Regions from separate parts of the Shewanella sp. 10N.286.45.A1 genome, predicted to be linked through region 2. Evidence: predicted binding sites of a transcription regulator. Region 2 holds the regulator's gene; the other holds the start of a gene.
The links. Region 2 encodes ArgR, which controls arginine synthesis, uptake and breakdown. Its sites were predicted from a motif close to ANTGAATANNTATTCANT; they were not measured.
Positions count from the first base shown of each region.

Region 1: a site for ArgR is predicted at 5,321-5,338, ahead of argC (N-acetyl-gamma-glutamyl-phosphate reductase). Genes of this name have one in related genera too.

Region 1 covers NZ_JBFRMK010000141.1:934-10,782, forward strand. Annotated here, with positions in the region: gene AB4238_RS11600 (CinA family nicotinamide mononucleotide deamidase-related protein) at 1-744, shown strand, start outside; gene AB4238_RS11605 (DUF1439 domain-containing protein) at 813-1,355, opposite strand; gene ppc (phosphoenolpyruvate carboxylase) at 1,355-3,991, opposite strand; gene argE (acetylornithine deacetylase) at 4,160-5,311, opposite strand; gene argC (N-acetyl-gamma-glutamyl-phosphate reductase) at 5,588-6,577, shown strand; gene argB (acetylglutamate kinase) at 6,595-7,407, shown strand; gene AB4238_RS11630 (ornithine carbamoyltransferase) at 7,419-8,327, shown strand; gene AB4238_RS11635 (argininosuccinate synthase) at 8,384-9,613, shown strand; gene argH (argininosuccinate lyase) at 9,692-9,849, shown strand, end outside.
Region 2 covers NZ_JBFRMK010000307.1:1,741-11,589, forward strand. Annotated here, with positions in the region: gene AB4238_RS19825 (ABC transporter permease) at 1-15, shown strand, start outside; gene AB4238_RS19830 (ABC transporter ATP-binding protein) at 15-1,046, shown strand; gene AB4238_RS19835 (Dyp-type peroxidase) at 1,367-2,299, shown strand; gene AB4238_RS19840 (cupin domain-containing protein) at 2,367-2,825, opposite strand; gene argR (transcriptional regulator ArgR) at 2,986-3,456, opposite strand; gene mdh (malate dehydrogenase) at 3,808-4,743, shown strand; gene ispB (octaprenyl diphosphate synthase) at 4,821-5,792, opposite strand; gene rplU (50S ribosomal protein L21) at 6,072-6,383, shown strand; gene rpmA (50S ribosomal protein L27) at 6,399-6,653, shown strand; gene cgtA (Obg family GTPase CgtA) at 6,792-7,958, shown strand; gene AB4238_RS19875 (threonine/serine exporter family protein) at 7,985-8,746, shown strand; gene AB4238_RS19880 (threonine/serine exporter family protein) at 8,743-9,213, shown strand; gene folA (type 3 dihydrofolate reductase) at 9,235-9,717, shown strand; gene AB4238_RS19890 (DUF3718 domain-containing protein) at 9,827-9,849, shown strand, end outside.

The sequences.
Region 1 (9,849 bases), on a different contig from region 2:
GTTGCACTGCGTAAATATCTGACCTTAGGGCAAGGTGAGTCGTCTCTCGCAGATGCATTAGAAACCATTGTATTGCCTGAGGGGATCACCATTGGCTACCGAAGCTCTATGCCACATATCGAAATTAAGTTATTTGCACGTGGTAAAGCAGCAATCAGCGAGATGGATAAGATTGAAGCACAGATCCGTTTCCTATTAGGTACAGCGATAGTCGCAAATAATAAAAAGAGCCTAGCTGAAGAGATCCATGCTTTGTTGATTGATTCTGGGAAGACCTTGAGTGCGGCTGAGTCCTGTACGGGCGGTATGATTGCAAGTCAGTTGATTTCACATGCTGGAAGCTCAGCTTACTTAGATCAAGGACTGGTAACTTACAGTAACGAATCAAAGGTTAAAGTGTTGGGAGTAAAACCGGCAACTTTAGATGATCATGGTGCGGTATCTATAGCAACTGTCGAGGAGATGGCCTCAGGCGCTAGAGCTATTTTAGATAGTGATTATGCATTAGCGACAAGTGGTATTGCTGGCCCTACTGGCGGTACCGAGGATAAACCTGTTGGCACTGTCGCGATAGCATTAGCAACTAAGAGCGGAGTTTATAGCCAGATGATTAAATTGCCACGACGCTCTCGGGATTTAGTGCGTAGCTTAAGTACTGCGGTAGCATTTGATATGTTGCGTCGAGAACTACTCGATGAAGCCGTTATAGTTGATTATGGATCGATTAAACGCTTCTCAAAATAACGAAGTTTAATAAAAAGGCAGTAATGAATTTATCATTACTGCCTTATGTTTAGCGGTTTAGCTCAGCTTTACTCGTCAAATACTAAAACCAATTTGCCTGGCTTCACTTCAATGCGCTTGGTCATTTCTGCTATTAACGCTTGATTGGATTCCTTGGTATCGAGTACATACACAGGTTGAGTTTCTAGAAACTGTGTTAGAAATCCCATAAGCTGCGGTGCAATAGAACCAATCGCTTTCTCGATATCCTTTGGTTTTGACTCTACTTTTACCAGATTAAGGTTGCGTAGATAGACACTTTGATTACTGGCATCATACCAAGGTTCTGCTTCGAACTCTGCAGTCAAATCGGCACTGATAGGCAGCATCGGGTTACGCACTTTTACTAGGGTCGACGCCATTACCGACATGGTATTTGGCTTAGCACCTAAAGTAACATCAATGTCATTCACTTTGAGTTCAATACCAAAGATCTGATTACCTTGGTTGATCTCAAAGTGCATCTCATCACTTAAGTAACCTTCCAGCTCACTTTCAGTAATGCTGTACTGACTGACACAGCCCGTTAGTAGCAGTGATAGTGCACACAGTGTAATTTTAAGTATCTTCATTAGCCTGTGTTTCTCATTCCAGCAGCAACACCTGCAATGGTTAACATCAAAGCAAGCTCTACATTCTTTGAGGTCTCTTCTTCTCTGCGGGTACGCGCTAATAGTTCAGCTTGCAGAAAGTTAAGCGGATCAATGTAGGGGTTTCTCAACTCGACAGATTCTCTATTCCAAGGAGTGTGAGACATTAAGCTTTCCGCTTGAGTGAGCTCAAGCACTGCATCGACTCCAATCGCTAGCCGCTCACGCAGTTGTACGCCTAAGTGATGTAGCTCTTCGGGGACTAAGCTAGTTTCGTAGTATTTGGCTAAATTAGGCTCCGCCTTTGCGTATACCATCTCAAGCATAGATATACGGGTTTTAAAGAACGGCCAATCTTGCTCCATCTCTTGCAGTAAGGGCAGTTCGCCTCTCAAGGATGCAGCTTGTAGCGCTTCACCTGCTCCGAGCCATGCGGGTAACATTAAGCGGTTTTGTGACCAAGCAAAGATCCATGGAATCGCACGCAGACTTTCAATACCTCCATCGATACGGCGTTTTGCTGGGCGACTACCTAATGGCAGTTTACCGAGCTCTACTTCTGGCGTTGCAGCTCTAAAGTAGGAAACGAAATCAGCTTCTTCTCTTACGATAGCGCGGTAAGCGAGTACTGACTCATCGGCAAGTTGTTCCATGCACCTGCGCCACTCTGGCTTAGGCTCTGGCGGTGGTAGCAGTGTTGCCTCCATCACCGCTGAGGTATATAGCGCGAGACTTTGAACCGCGAGCTTAGGCAAACCAAACTTAAAGCGGATCATCTCACCTTGTTCTGTAACACGAATGCGTCCATCTACAGATCCCGGTGGTTGCGATAGAATCGCTTCATGTGCTGGCCCGCCTCCTCGGCCGATTGTGCCACCACGTCCATGGAAGAGAGTGAGTTTGATATCGGCATCTTGGCTGACAGCGACCAGTTTTTCTTGTGCACTGTACTGGGCCCAAGCCGCTGCCATCACGCCTGCATCTTTAGCTGAATCGGAATAACCGATCATCACCTCCTGTATGCCTTTGGTATAACCACGATACCAATCGATACTAAAGAGCGACGACATACACTGAGACGCATTATTAAGATCGTCCAATGTTTCAAACAGTGGTACGACTCGCATTGGATGAGGGCAGCCCGTTTCTTTGAGTAACAGCAATACTGTTAAAACATCTGAGGGCTGGCTTGCCATAGAAATAACGTAAGAACCCATAGCTCGCGCTGGCTGAGTCGCAATTAGGCGGCAAGTTCTCAGCACTTCTGCAACGTCATCACTGCCCTGCCATGTAGACGGGATCAGCGGTCGCTTGCTGGTGAGTTCTCTAAGTAAGAAAGATTGCTTCTCTGCTTCACCCCAATGTGCATAGTCGCCCATGCCTAAGTATCGTGTCAGCTCAGCAATAACATCAGCATGACGCTGTGCATCTTGGCGAATATCGAGCCTTAGCATATGGATACCAAAGCAGGCTATTCGGCGCAGCATATCAAGTAGTAGCCCATTGGCAATAAGGCTCATGCCACAATCACTTAAGCTTCTATAAAGCATCATTAGCGGCTCTTTGAGATCTTTTTCATCCCAAATGATGTCTGCTAAATCGACCTCAGGCTTATGACCTTCAAGTCTGGCATTGAGATAATCGATAGTATTTCTTAGTTTGCCGCGAAGGTCTCTGAGTACGTCACGATAAGGCTCATTGCTGTTGTTGGTATAGGCAAGTAACTCATCGTTTGCGCTTTCCATAGAAAGATCGTTAACGAGCAGAACTACGTCTTTCAGGTAGAGCCTAGCTGCGGTGTGGCGATTACGGTCGAGCACCTCTTGAGTGACGACTGAAGTCACAAAAGGGTTACCGTCACGATCACCGCCCATCCAGCTAGAGAATCTTACTGGAGCGATATCGATGGGTAGTTGAGTATTGGTACGTTCTTCAACTTGTTGATTTAACTGACGCAAGAAATCTGGAATCGCCTGCCACAATGACACTTCAATGGTGCTTAATCCCCAACGAGCTTCATCTACTGGAGTCGGACGCTCATTACGGATCTCATTGGTATGCCATATCTGTGCGATAAGTTGACGTAAACGCAGGTGATGCTGCTTTTTCTCTTGCTCTGTTAACTGAGGATTTTCCAATGCGGTTAACGAGTCGACGACGGCAGAATATTTCTGAATCAAGGTTCGTCTTGAGATCTCTGTGGGATGGGCTGTCAGCACCAAATCGATATCAAGACTCTTTAAACACTCAAGCATCTTTTCTTGATCAATATTACCACCGAGCATTCTTCCAAGAAGTTGTTCTACGGGATCGGGTACACAGACAAGTTCATCGCAATTACGGCTGATTGTGTGGAACTGCTCAGCAATATTAGCCAAGTTTAGGAATTGGTTAAAAGCTTTGGCAAATGGCACTAGTTCGTCATCGCTTAATGCTGATAGCAGGGTCAGCATCTCTTCGCGGGCAGCATCGTTGCCTTGACGTGAACTTTTTGAGAGGTGGCGGATCTGCTCGATTTTATCTAAAAAAGTGTCATCGAGATCGGTTCGAATTGTATCACCTAAAATCTGTCCTAAGGTGCCAACGTTTGACCTTAACGACGCATACATATCAACCATACGTGCTCCATATCAGTAAGCTAATCGATCACAATACCTAGCGATAGCATACTAGGCAATGATCTAGTTCGGGTTACCGTGCCTGAATGTGCTCTATCTCACTTTTAAGCACACTAATTATGGCGCTTATAATGACTTTGCACTGAATATCTAATCTGACAAGACAAATTATTTTATACAAGCATGATAAATCAGCTCTTTTAATAGCTTCTTTGTTTTGTCTAGGTAGTGCAGGTCAAGAAACTCATCCGGTTGATGAGCCTGCTCAATGCTTCCAGGTCCTAGCACCAGTGTTTGGCAACCGAGCTGTCTGATATAAGGGGCTTCTGTGGCATAGTTAACCACTTCTGGCTCACTTTCTGAAAGCTGTGCAACCAATTGGCTCCAGCTACTATTTTTGTCATCAGCAAAGGGTTCTGAGCCTGGGTACAAAGGCGCGACACTAATACAGCCTGGGTACTGGCTAGAAACAGGTTCGAGGTAATTAGCCACCATCAGTTCTAAATCTTCAAGTCCGAGACCTGGAATTGGCCTAAGGTCGATATGCAGATCGCAGCAGCCACATATCCTATTTGCTGCATCCCCACCGTGGATATGGCCAAAGTTCATTGTAGGGTATGGCACACTAAAAGCGTCTTCACGGTAGTTTTCGGCTAAGTGCTGCTTAAGCCTAAGCAACTGACCGGTAACTAAGTGCATCACCTCAATGGCATTAAGCCCTTTGGCTGGATCTGACGAATGACCACTGCGACCGGTTACTCGTATACCTTGAGTAAAATGGCCTTTATGCATATATACGGGTTTTAGGCTAGTGGGCTCACCAATAATGGCGTAATCAGGGCTGATCGATTTTGCGGCGGCAAATGCTTTTGCACCATTCATGGTCGTTTCTTCATCAGCGCTGGCAAGGATATGCAAAGGTCGCTTGAACTTGTCCATTGGCAACTCTTTTAAGGCTTCTAGCACTAAAGCAAAAAAACCTTTCATGTCACAGGTACCTAAACCATACCAACGGTCATTTTTCTCAACCAGTTGAAAAGGATCTTGGCTCCAACGCCCTTCATCAAATGGTACCGTGTCTGTATGACCTGCCAATAACAGTCCACCTTGGCCGCTACCATAAGAGGCGACAAAGTTATGTTTGTCACGCGTGTTTGCAACGGAGTGTGCTTGGCAGCTCATGCCTAAATCTGTAAACCAATTATGCAGTAGCGCAATAACGGCCTTATTGCTCATGTCATGCTGCGCCTCTAAAGCGCTGATCGATGGTGAACCGATTAGCTGAGTGAAGCTGCTTTTTAATGTAGGGAGTGTAGTCATTAAAAAATACCTAAATATATATTCAAATATATTGCATAATTAAATTTGTGTGTTAGTCTATCAAACAGCTAAGATAAGTACCATATTTTGATGGCCTTTAAATGAGAGTATATATGTTTAACCTAGTTCAATTATTAAATATTAAGGTCAATCCTACCCAATTCCTGCGACGATAAACTTGTCTTTAATGGTGTTCAGCCAGGGCTTAAGTTGTGCCCATTCTTTTTTTTCGTTTTGTCATCTAAATTCAAGATAAAGGTTTTAAAGTCATAGACTATGAAAAATATAGCCATTATTGGCGCTAGCGGTTATACCGGTGCGCAGATCACTCCTCTCATAAATGCTGAATCGGATTTGTCCATTCAGGGTCTTTATGTTTCTGAAAATAGCTTAGATAAAGGTAAAGCACTTGCTGAACTGTACCCTACATACAGTCATATTAATCTTTGTTTAAGCCCGCTTACCAGTGATGCCAAAGCAGCCATTGTTGAGCAAGCTGATGCGGTCGTATTAGCGACAGACCACGTAGTGAGCTTGCATCTAGCTGCTTGGTTTTATCAACAAGGCCTAGCTGTGTTTGACCTAAGTGGTGCTTATCGTTTTGAAGCGTTAGATAAGTATCCTAAGTGGTATGGTTTTACTCATGAATATCCAGCAGTGCTTGCTGATGCAGTTTATGGCCTAGCGGAATGGAATGCCGACAAAATTGCAACCAGCAAGATGATCGCTGTACCGGGTTGTTACCCAACGGCATCGTTAACAGCACTTAAGCCACTGGCTAATATGTTGACTGATGTAATGCCGGTAATAAACGCCGTCAGCGGTGTGACGGGGGCGGGTAGAAAAGCGCAATTACATACTAGTTTTTGTGAAGTGAGCTTAACGCCATACGGCGTGCTTGGACATAGACATCAGCCTGAAATTGCTACCCAGCTCGGACAAGAAGTTATCTTTACTCCTCATTTGGGCAATTTTAAACGCGGCATACTTGCCACCATTACGGTACAACTCGCTAAAGGCACTACAGCTAAAGATATTGAAGCGGCTTATCAGTGTTATGACAACGCGCCACTTGTAACTGTAAAACAGAATCAATTTCCTAAAATTGATGATGTAGTGCAAACCCCTAACTGTCTTATCGGTTGGAAGTTTGACCCAGAAACAAATTACCTAGTGGTCACAAGCGCAATTGACAACTTAATGAAGGGTGCAGCGAGTCAGGCCTTGCAATGCATAAAGATTCATTTTAACGAATTGTTAAAATAACGACTTTGGATCCTAAAATGGCAACATTAAATACAGAACTGAATGCTAAGTCTAACGCCAAACCAGTGATGGTATTGAAGGTCGGTGGAGCACTTTTACAGTGTGAAATGGGCATGGCGCGTTTGATGGAAACCGCGGTCAAAATGATCGCCAATGGTCAGCCATTGATTATGGTGCATGGTGGAGGCTGCTTGGTGGATGAGCAGCTAAACGCAAATAACATGGTCACGCAGAAGCTAGATGGGTTAAGGGTGACACCTGCAGAACAGGTACCTGTCATTGTCGGCGCACTCGCTGGTACATCGAATAAAACCTTACAAGCTGCTGCAATCAAAGCTGGTATCACCAGTCTCGGTATGAGTCTTGCTGATGCCGATATGGTGACAGCAAACATTAAAGACCCTCAGCTTGGATTTGTGGGAGAGGTTGAGCCAAATGATGCCAGTTACCTAGAGTTTGTATTAACTAAAGGTTGGATGCCAATTGTCAGCTCTATCGCTATCAGTAGCCAAGGCGAAATGCTAAATGTTAATGCGGATCAAGCCGCTACTGCACTTGCAAAGCTTGTTGGCGGTAATCTTGTGTTGTTGTCTGATGTTTCAGGTGTACTTGATGGTAAAGGACAACTGATCAGCAGCTTGAATCGTGCCGAAATTAACGAACTAACTAAGATTGGTGTGATTGAAAAAGGCATGAAAGTTAAAGTCGAAGCAGCTCTTGAAGTTGCGGAGTCGATGGGGGAAGCCGTTCAAATCGCATCTTGGCGTCATGCAGAACAACTTATTGCATTAAGCAACGGTGAAGCCGTTGGTACTCAGATTCAACCTTAGGGAGCGGTTTCATGAACCATCTATTATCAATTAAAGATCTATCGCAACAGCAGCTTTTAGACTTGCTAGCGCTAGCAAAAAACATCAAAGCAAATCCGGCGGATTACAGAAAAGCGCTCGATGGTAAAAGTGTAGTAATGCTATTTGAAAAGCCTTCATTAAGAACTCGTGTCAGCTTTGATATTGGTATCAATAAGTTAGGTGGTCACTGTTTGTATCTTGATCAGCAAAATGGTGCATTAGGCAAGCGTGAGCCTGTTTCTGATTTTGCCGCTAATATCTCTTGTTGGGCTGACGCCATTGTGGCGCGGACTTTCTTGCACTCAACTATTGAGCAGTTAGCTGAGCATGGCTCTGTACCTGTGATAAATGCATTGTCTGATCTTTATCATCCTTGTCAGGGCTTAGCAGATTTCTTAACTCTGTCTGAGCAGTATGATGACGTGAGTAAGGTAAAGCTTGCCTACGTGGGTGACGGCAATAACGTAACTCATTCTTTGATGTTCGGCGCGGCAATTTTAGGTGCACACCTGACCGTATTGTGCCCTCCAGGTCATTTCCCTGACGGCAAGGTTGTGTGTGAAGCCCAAGCGTTAGCTGCAAAACATGGCGGTACACTAGTGCTTAGCTCAGATATCGAAGCGATAGCCGGCCACGATGCTATCTATACAGATACCTGGATTTCGATGGGCGACAGCGCATCAATGGAAGAGATTGAAGCCAAGTTCAAGCCTTATCAAGTTAATGCTGAGCTGATGGCAAGTGCAGGTGCTAAGCACTTTATGCATTGCTTGCCAGCCTATAGAGAAGTTGAAGCAACCGCTGAGATTGTAGATGGTGAAGGCTCGCTGATTCTGCATCAAGCTGAGAATCGCATGCATGCGCAAAACGCCGTGCTTGTCACTCTATTTAGTCAATAATTTGCGTTGGTTCGTGCAAACGAACTGAACCAGAAATAATGTAGTAGGAATTAAAAATGTCAGTAGAAATAAAGAAAAAAGATGTGAAAAAGGTAGTGCTTGCTTACTCCGGCGGCCTTGATACATCAGCCATTATCCCTTGGCTAAAAGAAACCTATGATAATTGCGAAATCGTCGCTTTTTGTGCTGATGTGGGTCAGGGTGAAGAAGAACTTGTTGGTTTACATGAAAAGGCTATCGCATCTGGCGCATCAGAGTGTTACATCGTCGATTTAAAAGAAGAGCTGGTGGCTGATTATATCTACCCAACGATTGCAACTGGTGCAATTTATGAGGGCACATACCTGCTAGGTACCTCAATGGCGAGACCGATTATCGCTAAAGCTCAAGTTGAAGTGGCTCGTAAAGTTGGCGCCGATGCCGTGTGTCATGGTTGTACTGGTAAAGGTAATGACCAAGTGCGTTTCGAGGGTTGCTTTGCGGCATTAGCACCCGATCTTAAGGTTATTGCTCCTTGGCGTGAGTGGGAAATGGTCAGTCGTGAAGATCTGCTTGATTACCTTGCAGAACGTAACATCGAGACAACCGCTTCAGCGACGAAGATCTATAGCCGTGATGCTAACGCTTGGCATATCTCCCATGAAGGTGGTGAGCTGGAAGATCCATGGAACGAGCCAACTCAAGGCGTGTGGACCATGACCGTTGCACCTGAAGATGCCCCGAATGCACCTGAGTACGTGGCACTAGAGCTAGAGCAAGGCAAAATCACCAAAGTAAATGGTGAAGCTCTATCGCCATACAAGGCGTTGATGCTACTAAATGAGATAGCTGGTGCGCATGGTGTCGGCAGAATTGATATCACTGAAAACAGACTGGTAGGTATGAAATCTCGCGGTTGCTACGAAACGCCTGGTGGTACTGTGATGTTTGCTGCGCTGCGGGCAATTGAAGAGTTAGTGCTTGATAAAACTAGCCGTGAGTGGCGGGAGCAAGTTGGCGCTCAAATGGCGCACCTTGTTTATGATGGACGTTGGTTTACACCGCTTTGTGAATCACTATTGGGCGCTTCAAAGCCACTAGCGGATCTGGTTAATGGCGAAGTCGTCATTAAGCTTTATAAAGGCCAAGCGAGCGCTGTGAAAAAACGTTCACCAAACAGCTTATATTCTGAAGAGTTTGCCACTTTTGGTGAAGATGATGTTTATAACCAGAAAGATGCTGAAGGCTTTATCCGTTTGTATTCGCTTTCTAGTCGTATCAGAGCATTACACGGTCACAACAAGTAACGTTAATAAAGTAGCTCATTAATTTTAGTATTTATACGGCGGACGAGCAGTCCGCCCAGCATTTAAGAGGAAGCCAGCATGGCATTATGGGGCGGCAGATTTAGCCAAGAGAGCAGCGCACTGTTCAAACTTTTTAACGACTCATTGCCTGTAGATTACCGACTCATTGAGCAAGATATTGTCGGTTCAATTGCGTGGGCAAGCGCTATTACTCAAGTTGGCGTTTTGACTACTGA
Region 2 (9,849 bases):
GAGCAAGAAAAGTAATTATGGCTACGTTACAAGTTAGCAATATTCATAGTAGTTACCAAAAGACCGTTGTTCTTAAAGGCTTGGACTTAACGGTTGAAAAAGGCGAGATTGTCGCCCTGTTAGGGCCTAGTGGCTGTGGTAAAACCACATTGCTGCGCGCTATTGCTGGTTTACAAAATATTTCTGCTGGAGAGATAAGAATCAATGGCAAAACGGTCGTTTCTGAAAAGGAATTTGTAGCCAGTGAAAAACGGGGCATAGGTATGATTTTCCAAGATTATGCTCTATTCCCACATTTGACCGTGGCTGAAAATATACTCTTTGGCGTAAAGCAGGTCGATAAGGCTAGCAAAGCTGCACGGCTTGAGAAAATGTTGGCTCTCGTCAAGCTGGGTGGACTAGGAGAGCGCTATCCGCATGAGCTATCTGGTGGGCAGCAACAAAGGGTATCGATCGCTAGAGCGTTGGCCTACGAGCCAGAAGTACTTTTGCTAGATGAGCCATTTTCTAACATCGACGCGAAAGTTCGTCGAGAGATGATGCTTGAGATCCGTAATATCTTGAAGAGCCATAATATTAGTGCTGTTTTTGTTACGCACAGTAAGGATGAGGCGTTTGTTTTTGCAGACCAGCTTGCATTATTTAATCAGGGGAAGATTGTTCAATGCGGTGATGCTGAACGATTGTACTTAGGGCCTCAAGATAAATATGTCGCTGACTTTCTAGGCGCAAGTAATTATTTGGAAGCGACAGTGGTTGCAGGCAAAAGAGTGTCCACACTTATTGGTGATATTGAAAGCGAACAACAGCTTAAAGTGGCAATCGGTAGTGATGCCGAATTATTACTAAGACCTCAGCAGTTGCAGATCGCTAGAAGTGAGTCCGGTAAAGGTAAAGTTATCGAACGACGCTTTCTTGGCAGCGTTTGTCAATACTTGGTCAATATCGAAAGCAAGACGCTTGATATCCATAGTGAATGTTTGGATATCAAAATTGGTGAAACGGTGGCAATTACTGCAGCACCACACAGTTTGATATTGTTGTAATGGCTGTAAACTAAATCAAAACTGACCTTTACATCAACATAAGTAAGAGCTAAACATTTAATCATTTGCTTTTATTAGTATTTATTGACTACTTTAGTAAGCATGAGTCTAATGCGTTTAGTTTGTACTCACTCAGTGTATTCTGCGCCTACTGGTGTTTAGTATTCTCGGTTAACGAATGTGATACTGGTACGTAGCGTGGTAAGTTGATTAAATATAAGTCTTTATTTTGGTTAATGTGCGTCACTTATAATTATTAATATCTAAAGTTGTAGATAATGTTGCCGAAGATTAATACAGAATAAGGGTTACAGATAAAAATGGATAGTCAGGTTATGCCTCGTGAACAGCTGGGAGTTTGTGCTGAAGGAAATTTGCACAGTGTCTATTTAATGTTTAATGCGAATGAAGGTATTGATTCGCAAATGCGCCCATGTGTCGCTAATGTGGCTCAATATATTCATGAGCTGGCGGATCAGTTTTCGGATAGCGCCTTTAACGGCTTTGTTGCGATAGGTGCCAACTACTGGGATACACTTTACCCTGCAGCTAGGCCTTGCCAGTTAAAACCATTTCCAGCGATGAACCAAGAGAACAGAGATGCACCAGCGATTGAGTATGATCTGTTTGTGCATGTGCGTTGTGACCGTTTTGATATTCTGCACTTAGTCGCCAACGAAGTATGCCAAATGTTTGAAGGGCTGGTTGAGCTTGTTGATGAAGAGCGTGGTTTCCGTTTCATGGATAGCCGTGACTTGACCGGATTTGTTGATGGCACAGAGAACCCTAAAGGCCGCAGTCGCCAAGAGGTTGCATTAACGGGTGACGAAGATGCTTCATTTAGAAACGGTAGTTATATCCATGTGCAAAAATTTGCTCACAATCTGAGTAAATGGAATCGACTCCCTGAAAAGAAACAAGAAGATATCATTGGCCGTACTAAAGCTGAAAATATTGAATATGCCTCTGCAGATAAGCCGTTAACTAGCCATATTAAACGGGTTAATTTAAAGGATGATGCGGGTAACTCAATGGAAATATTACGGCAGAGTATGCCTTACGGTACGGTTAAAGAGCAGGGATTAATGTTTATCTCTACTTGCCGCAATTCAGTTAACTTTGAGAAAATGCTCGAAAGTATGATTTATGGTGATAAAGAGGGAAATCATGATCATCTTATGCATTTCACTCAAGCTTTAACGGGGTCATCGTTTTTTGCACCCTCGTTAGATTTTTTAGAGAAATCAGCTTAATAACTCAATAGCACCTACAAAAAAACGCACATTCAGTGCGTTTTTTTGTAGTCATGAATTTGTGTCATTAATCTTCATCTTTATCAAAGTAGCTACTAGGACGACGGCTGTATACTTCGTTCATGCTGCGAACCAATACTTTATTAGTTTCTGGATAAACGACCACATCGTGAGCATCGCGGTTTCCCACAACAAGAAAGGTAAAGTCAGCGTTGCTTTGATTGATAAACTGATGGGCTACGCCTGAATTAGCGGTAAAACAGATATAATTCCCCTCACTAAATTGGTGAGGCTCTCCATTGAGGTAAAGCGTCGCCTCTCCTTGAATCGCGTAAATATGCTCTTCTTCTTTGGTGTGATAATGAGATAACGCAGAAGTCATACCTGGCGCCAATTTCTCCATGGTCACGCCAACTCTTTCAGCCCCAGCGGTATCACCAACATGTTTTTGTTTGCTGCCAAAATCGTCACCGTGAGACCAAGATTCCCAGCCCACCTCAGAAACACTAAGTATTTTATTTTTCATTGTTATTATCCTCAACGTAGGAATGCTGTCCTAGTTAGCAGTATAACGATATTGCGATAATAAAAAATGACATATTTATCATATCGTATAAATAAAAGTTGGAGATCCGCTGAGGGGGGAATAGGGCGGGGTTTCCGCCCGTTTGTTGTTTTCTGAAAAGTTAATCCGTGTAATTGAACAAAGACTTAACCGTCTCTAATGTATCTTCGATTTGCTGTATATTTGATGGGCTGATAAAAATTGTATCATCGCCAGCGATGGTGCCGAGAATACCTTCGGGCTTACCTATTGAGTCAAGCAATCTTGCGATAAGCTGAGCTGCACCTGGACTGGTGCGCACTACAATCATCGACTGATTATGATCGACATCCAATACCAAGTTTTTTAGTGGGCTACCAGCAGTTGGAACACCAAGTTCAGCAGGCAAACAGTAAACCATTTGCTGCTTTGCATTTCTAGTTCTCACTGCGCCAAACTTACTCAGCATGCGAGATACTTTAGATTGATTGATATTGCTAAAGCCTTCCCCTTGAAGAGCTACCACAATTTCGCTTTGGGAGCCGAAACGCTCCTCTTTAAGAATTGACTTAAATGTTTTAACTAATTCGTCTTGATTTTTGCTTGCTTGCATATTTTGTTGTTCTTTATTCAAAAAAATCCGTTATATGATGATTATATTCGCCTTTTATGTCAAATGCTATTCGTTTTACTGAATAAAAATTCATAGCGAAAGCTTGGCATTAGTTGAAAATCACTTTGTAGAGTATAAGTTCTAATTATTTTAGCCTTAGCATTTATAGAGTGTAACTTACCCAAAGCTAGGCGGGTTGGGCGCTGCATGTGATTGCTCACTAAAAAGTGAGTCTAAAGTAGATTGAACACGACTAAGGGATAATTGAATTTTTGTTGTGAATCCAGTACTGTTGCGCCATTAGAAAAACAGATCTACATCACAAAAATCCAAGAATTGACGGAGATAACTATGAAAGTTGCTGTACTTGGTGCTGCTGGCGGTATTGGCCAAGCGCTTGCCCTACTATTAAAAACTCAATTACCTGCTGGTTCTAAATTGTCACTTTATGATATTGCTCCTGTAACACCTGGTGTTGCGGTTGATTTAAGCCACATACCAACTGATGTTGAAGTAAAAGGATTTGCTGGTGAAGATCCTACAGCTGCACTTGAAGGTGCTGATGTAGTGCTAATTTCTGCCGGTGTTGCACGTAAGCCTGGTATGGATCGTTCAGATCTATTCAACATCAACGCTGGTATTGTTCGAAACCTAGTTGAAAAGTGTGCAGCAACCAGCCCTAAAGCGCTTATCGGTATTATCACTAACCCTGTAAATACCACTGTAGCAATTGCTGCTGAAGTACTAAAGAAAGCTGGCGTGTATGATAAGAATCGTTTATTTGGTGTGACGACTCTTGATGTTATCCGCTCTGAAACCTTCGTTGCAGCCGCAAAAGGCTTGAACGTTGCTGACGTGAAAGTTAATGTTATTGGTGGCCATAGTGGTGTGACTATTCTTCCGCTTCTTTCTCAAATCGAAGGCGTGAGCTTTACTGATGAAGAAGTTGCAGCACTAACAACACGTATCCAAAATGCGGGTACTGAAGTGGTAGAAGCTAAAGCCGGTGGCGGCAGCGCGACACTTTCTATGGGTCAAGCGGCATGCCGTTTCGGTTTGTCTCTAGTGCGTGGTCTACAAGGTGAAGCAAACGTTGTTGAGTGTGCTTATATAGATGGTGGCAGCGAGCATGCAGAGTTCTTCGCACAGCCAGTCGTTCTAGGTAAGAATGGTGTTGAGCAAGTACTTGCATACGGCGATGTTAGCGCATTTGAAGCTAATGCTCGTGATGCAATGTTAGACACATTAAAAGCTGATATCGATTTAGGTATTGAGTTCGTTAAGTAATTCTATTTTTAGCAGTGAATTGCTTAAACGAAAAACGGAGCCAATTGGCTCCGTTTTTGTTTTGCTAAGCAGCAATACTAGTGGTTACGTTGTACCGCAATTTTAGCCAGCGATACTAATGCTGTTTTATATTCTGACTCAGGTAGTATGTTCAATGCTGCGATAGCCTTATTTGACTCTTCAATAGCACGTTGCTCAGTATACTCAAGTGCACCACAGCTTTTTAGTGCACTCAAAATGACTTCAATGTGCTCCGTGCCATCACCTTTCTCGATCGCTTCTCTAATCAAGGCTTGTTCAGTGTCGCTGCCATTAGCCATGGCGAAAATGAGCGGTAGGGTAGGTTTACCTTCTGCTAAGTCATCACCAATGTTTTTACCTAGCTCTTCTGTTTCAGCGGTGTAGTCCAATAGATCATCGGTCAACTGGAAAGCGGTGCCTAAGAATTTGCCATACTCAGCAAGTGCGGTTTGCACCTCTTCTGAGCTTTCTGCTAACAAGCCTGCTAAACGTGTCGCGGCTTCAAAAAGTTTCGCTGTCTTACAATAGATGACACGCATATAGCTGTCTTCTGTTGTGTCAGGGTCATTACAATTCATTAATTGTAGGACCTCTCCTTCTGCGAGCACATTGGTTGCGTCAGCTAGGATTTCGAGAACTTCAAGACTTTTTAGCTCAGTCATCATTTGAAATGAGCGGGTGTAAAGGAAGTCACCAACTAGCACACTCGCACTATTACCAAAAAGGGCGTTGGCTGTTTCTCTACCGCGGCGCAGCATTGATTCATCAACTACGTCATCGTGTAACAATGAAGCAGTATGAATAAACTCAATAATAGCGGCCAATTTCAGGTGAGACTCGCCGTTATAGTCGATCGCTCTAGCGGCCAAAATTGACAATAAAGGTCTTAAGCGCTTACCGCCACCGTTAATAATGTAAAAGCCTAACTGGTTAATTAGGGCTACATCAGACTCTAGTTGTTTATAGATCAGTTGATTGACAGCTTGCATATCGCTATCAGCCAATTGACGAATGGCGTTCAAATCCATAAATAGGCTCTATTTGTTGGCTACAATGACAACTCGCAGCTCATTTTAGACATAAATGTTATAATAGAGGGATTCTACCTAAATTTGCGCTGCAAGACAGTAGTTGTCGGTAATTGTGAGAGTTATTTGGGTCTTTTTTTATTCTTATTCAATTAGCACTTGTCAGATGCGGGTTCTTAGCGTAAACTCCGCGACCATTGTCATTAAAGCTTTTATAGCACCTCTGCATCAATCTATTATGTTTGAGCGGCGTGTTAGAAATATCGGAGTAAAATAGCTATGTACGCTGTTTTTCAAAGTGGCGGCAAGCAACATCGCGTTGAAGCCGGTCATACAGTTCGTTTAGAAAAATTAGAAGTCGCTACAGGCGAAACTATCGAGTTTGATCAAGTTCTTTTGGTTGCTGATGGTGAAACTGTACACGTAGGTGCACCTTTAGTTGAAGGTGGTAAGGTTGTTGCTGAAGTAGTTAGCCACGGCCGTGCGGAGAAGGTAACTATTGTTAAGTTCCGTCGTCGTAAGCACCACGATAAGAAGATGGGCCATCGTCAATGGTTCACCGAAGTTAAAATTACAGCTATTAGCGCTTAATTAGGAGTCTAACTCATGGCACATAAAAAAGCTGGCGGTTCTACTCGTAACGGCCGCGATTCAGAAAGTAAACGTCTTGGTGTAAAGCGCTTTGGCGGTGAATCAGTTCTAGCTGGTAACATCATCGTTCGTCAACGTGGTACTAAATTCCACGCTGGTGTTAATGTTGGTATCGGTCGTGACCACACTTTATTCGCACTTACTGATGGTAAAGTGAAGTTTGAAGTTAAAGGTCCACAGAACCGCAAGTTCATCAGCATTGAAGATTAATCTTTAGCTTCAGCTAAGATTGATACTAAGCCCCGCCATTGGTGGGGCTTTGTTTTTTTTAATATTAAGTAAATTGTGTTTTGGCGACTAGAATCGTTAAGAGTATAATTCTTTCATTCTGTGGTGCCAGGAGTTGGTATGAAGTTTGTCGATGAAGCGACTATCCGTGTAGAAGCGGGTAATGGTGGCAGTGGTTGCGTCAGTTTTAGACGTGAAAAATATGTTCCTGATGGTGGTCCTGATGGCGGTGATGGTGGTGACGGCGGCAGTGTTTATCTGCAGGCTGACGAAAACCTTAACACGTTAATTACCTATCAGTTTGAACGCTTCCATAATGCCGAGCGCGGTAAGAACGGTCGTGGTCGTGACTGTACCGGTCATGGCGGTGAAGATCTTGTGCTTAAAGTACCTGTTGGTACTAGAGCCGTTGATGCTGAGACAGAAGAAACTCTTGGTGATTTAACCACTCATGGGCAGAAAATGCTTGTGGCTAAAGGTGGCTTCCATGGTTTAGGTAATACTCGTTTCAAGAGTAGTACTAACCGAGCACCAAGACAGAAAACACTGGGTACTGACGGTGAAGTGCGTAGCTTGAGACTTGAGCTAATGCTACTTGCTGATGTTGGTCTACTCGGTATGCCTAACGCGGGTAAATCAACCTTTATTCGTTCTGTCTCAAAAGCTAAGCCTAAAGTTGCTGATTATCCTTTTACTACTTTGGTCCCTAATCTTGGTGTCGTAAACCCAAGACCTGGCCAGAGTTTTGTCATTGCAGATATTCCTGGCCTTATCGAAGGTGCTGCTGATGGCGCAGGTCTGGGTGTTCAGTTTTTGAAACACTTAGAGCGCTGTCGTGTGCTGCTGCATATTTTAGATATCGAGCCGATAGATGGCAGTAGTCCAGTTGATTCAGCACGTGCAATTGTTGGTGAGCTGGAGAAGCACTCTCCTAAGCTAGCTGGCAAGCCACGTTGGCTGGTTATCAATAAAGCCGATTTAATGCTGGAAGAAGAACTGCAGCAGAAAATCGATAAGGTTGTCGAAGAGCTTGAGTGGGATGGTGAGGTGTTTACCATATCTGCTTACAACCGTGAAGGCACGGCTGAGCTTGCGCTTAAACTTTTGGACTTTATTGATACGTTACCTCCTGAAGAGGAAGTTAACGTTGAAGCTGAAGTTGAGTTTAAATGGGACAACTACCATCAAAATGCCAACGAATCAGTTAATGAAGATTATGATGATGATCTTGATGATGACGATTACGATGATGATGATTATGACGTTGAGGTTATCTATCAAAGATAGATAGTTTCCGTTAAGGACATTGAGAATTGTACGCTGACACACAAAATGATATTACACGTCAAGTTGTTAGGGTTGCTCAACTTCTTCTAGCTTATGGTGCTGACTCTGAACTTGTTGAAGAGATTAGTCAGCGCCTAGGCTATGCGCTAGGCCTTGTTAGTGTTGAAATCTCGATCTCTTCAAACTCCCTCGTTTTAACGAGCCTAGTTCATGGGCGCTGCATCACTACGACGCGACGTACTCGTGAGCACGGGATCAATATGACCATCGTATGTGAGCTTCAGCGCATCTGTCTGTTGACCGAGAAGGGGATCTACGGGCTGCATGAAGTACGCAAGCGCGTGGCTCGCATTGAGCCAAAAACTTATCCGGCGAAGTATGTCGTCCCTATGATAGGTTTGTCCTGTGCAAGCTTTTGCCATCTGTTTGGTGGGGATATTGCTGCTTGCGTCATCACCTTTATGGCTTCAGCTATTGGCATGTTTGTAAGGCTGTCGATCGCTAAGAGACACTTCAATTTATTACTTAATTTTAGCGTGACGGCTTTTGTAACCACCATTATCGCTCAAACCGGCTTTCAATTTGACCTAACCGAAACTCCAAAATTACCAATGGCGGCTAGCGTATTAATGCTGGTGCCAGGATTCCCGATGATTAACGCCATTTCGGATATGGTAAAAGGCCACCTTAATGTTGGAATTTCCCGCTGGGGTCATGCGACCTTGCTAACACTTGCGTCTGTTATTGGTATTACCATGGCAATGCAGATTGGTGGCTTGTTTTTATGATGACTCTTATTTTGGCAATGCTAAATGATGCGTTGTTCTCTGCTATCCCTGCAGTCGGCTTTGCTATGGTGTTTAATGTCCCACGTCGTTTCTTACCTTTTTGCGCTCTGGCGGGCGCATTGGGGCATGGTAGCCGTACTTTATGGCTTAGTGCTGGTTTACCTATAGAGTGGGCCACTTTTTTAGCTGCAGCGCTTGTTGGGATCGTTACTATTGGTTTTGCTAAGAGACACTTAGCTCCTCCCTTAATGTATGCCGTGGCTGCAATCATTCCAATGATCCCAGGCACTTACGCATTTAATACTGTTATTGCACTTGTCCAGTTGACGGCGCAAACTCACGTGAGCCCAGAGCTGACGTCAGAAGTCATCAGTAACGGACTTAAAACCGTATTTATTCTCGGCGCATTATCTGTAGGACTTGCTATGCCTGGCCTACTTTATTTTCGTACGCGTCCTGTTATCTAACAACAATAAAAGGGAACTGTTTTGAAAATTGCTATGATTGCCGCGATGGCGAACAACCGTGTTATTGGTAAAGACAATAAAATGCCTTGGCATTTGCCTGAAGATCTACGTCATTTTAAGGCGTTAACCCTAGGTAAACCCGTGGTAATGGGTCGAAAAACCTATGAGTCTATTGGTCGCCCGTTGCCTGGTAGGCATAATATTGTCATTAGTCGTCAAGTGGATTTACTGATTGATGGGGTAACAACCGTAACGAGTTTCGCCGAGGCAAAGCAAGCTGCGGGAGATTGTGAAGAGTTGATTGTTATGGGCGGGGGACAGCTTTATGCAGAACTTCTCGAGAAATCGGATATTTTATATTTGACTGAAATCTCGCTCGATGTTGAAGGAGATACCTATTTTCCTAACTGGAATGATGGTTCTTGGTTGGAAGTATCGAGAGATGTAGCTAAAAATGATAAACAAATGCAATATAGCTTTATCAAGTTAGTTAAAAAATGTTAAATTAACGGGGTTGTTTAGTACCCTGTAACGATGATAAAGAAAGTGCATTAATAACTAATCGTGCTTTCTTAATACAATAAATAAAAACTAAAAGAGTAAGGAGTGTCTGATGCGCTTGCTATCCATGAGCAT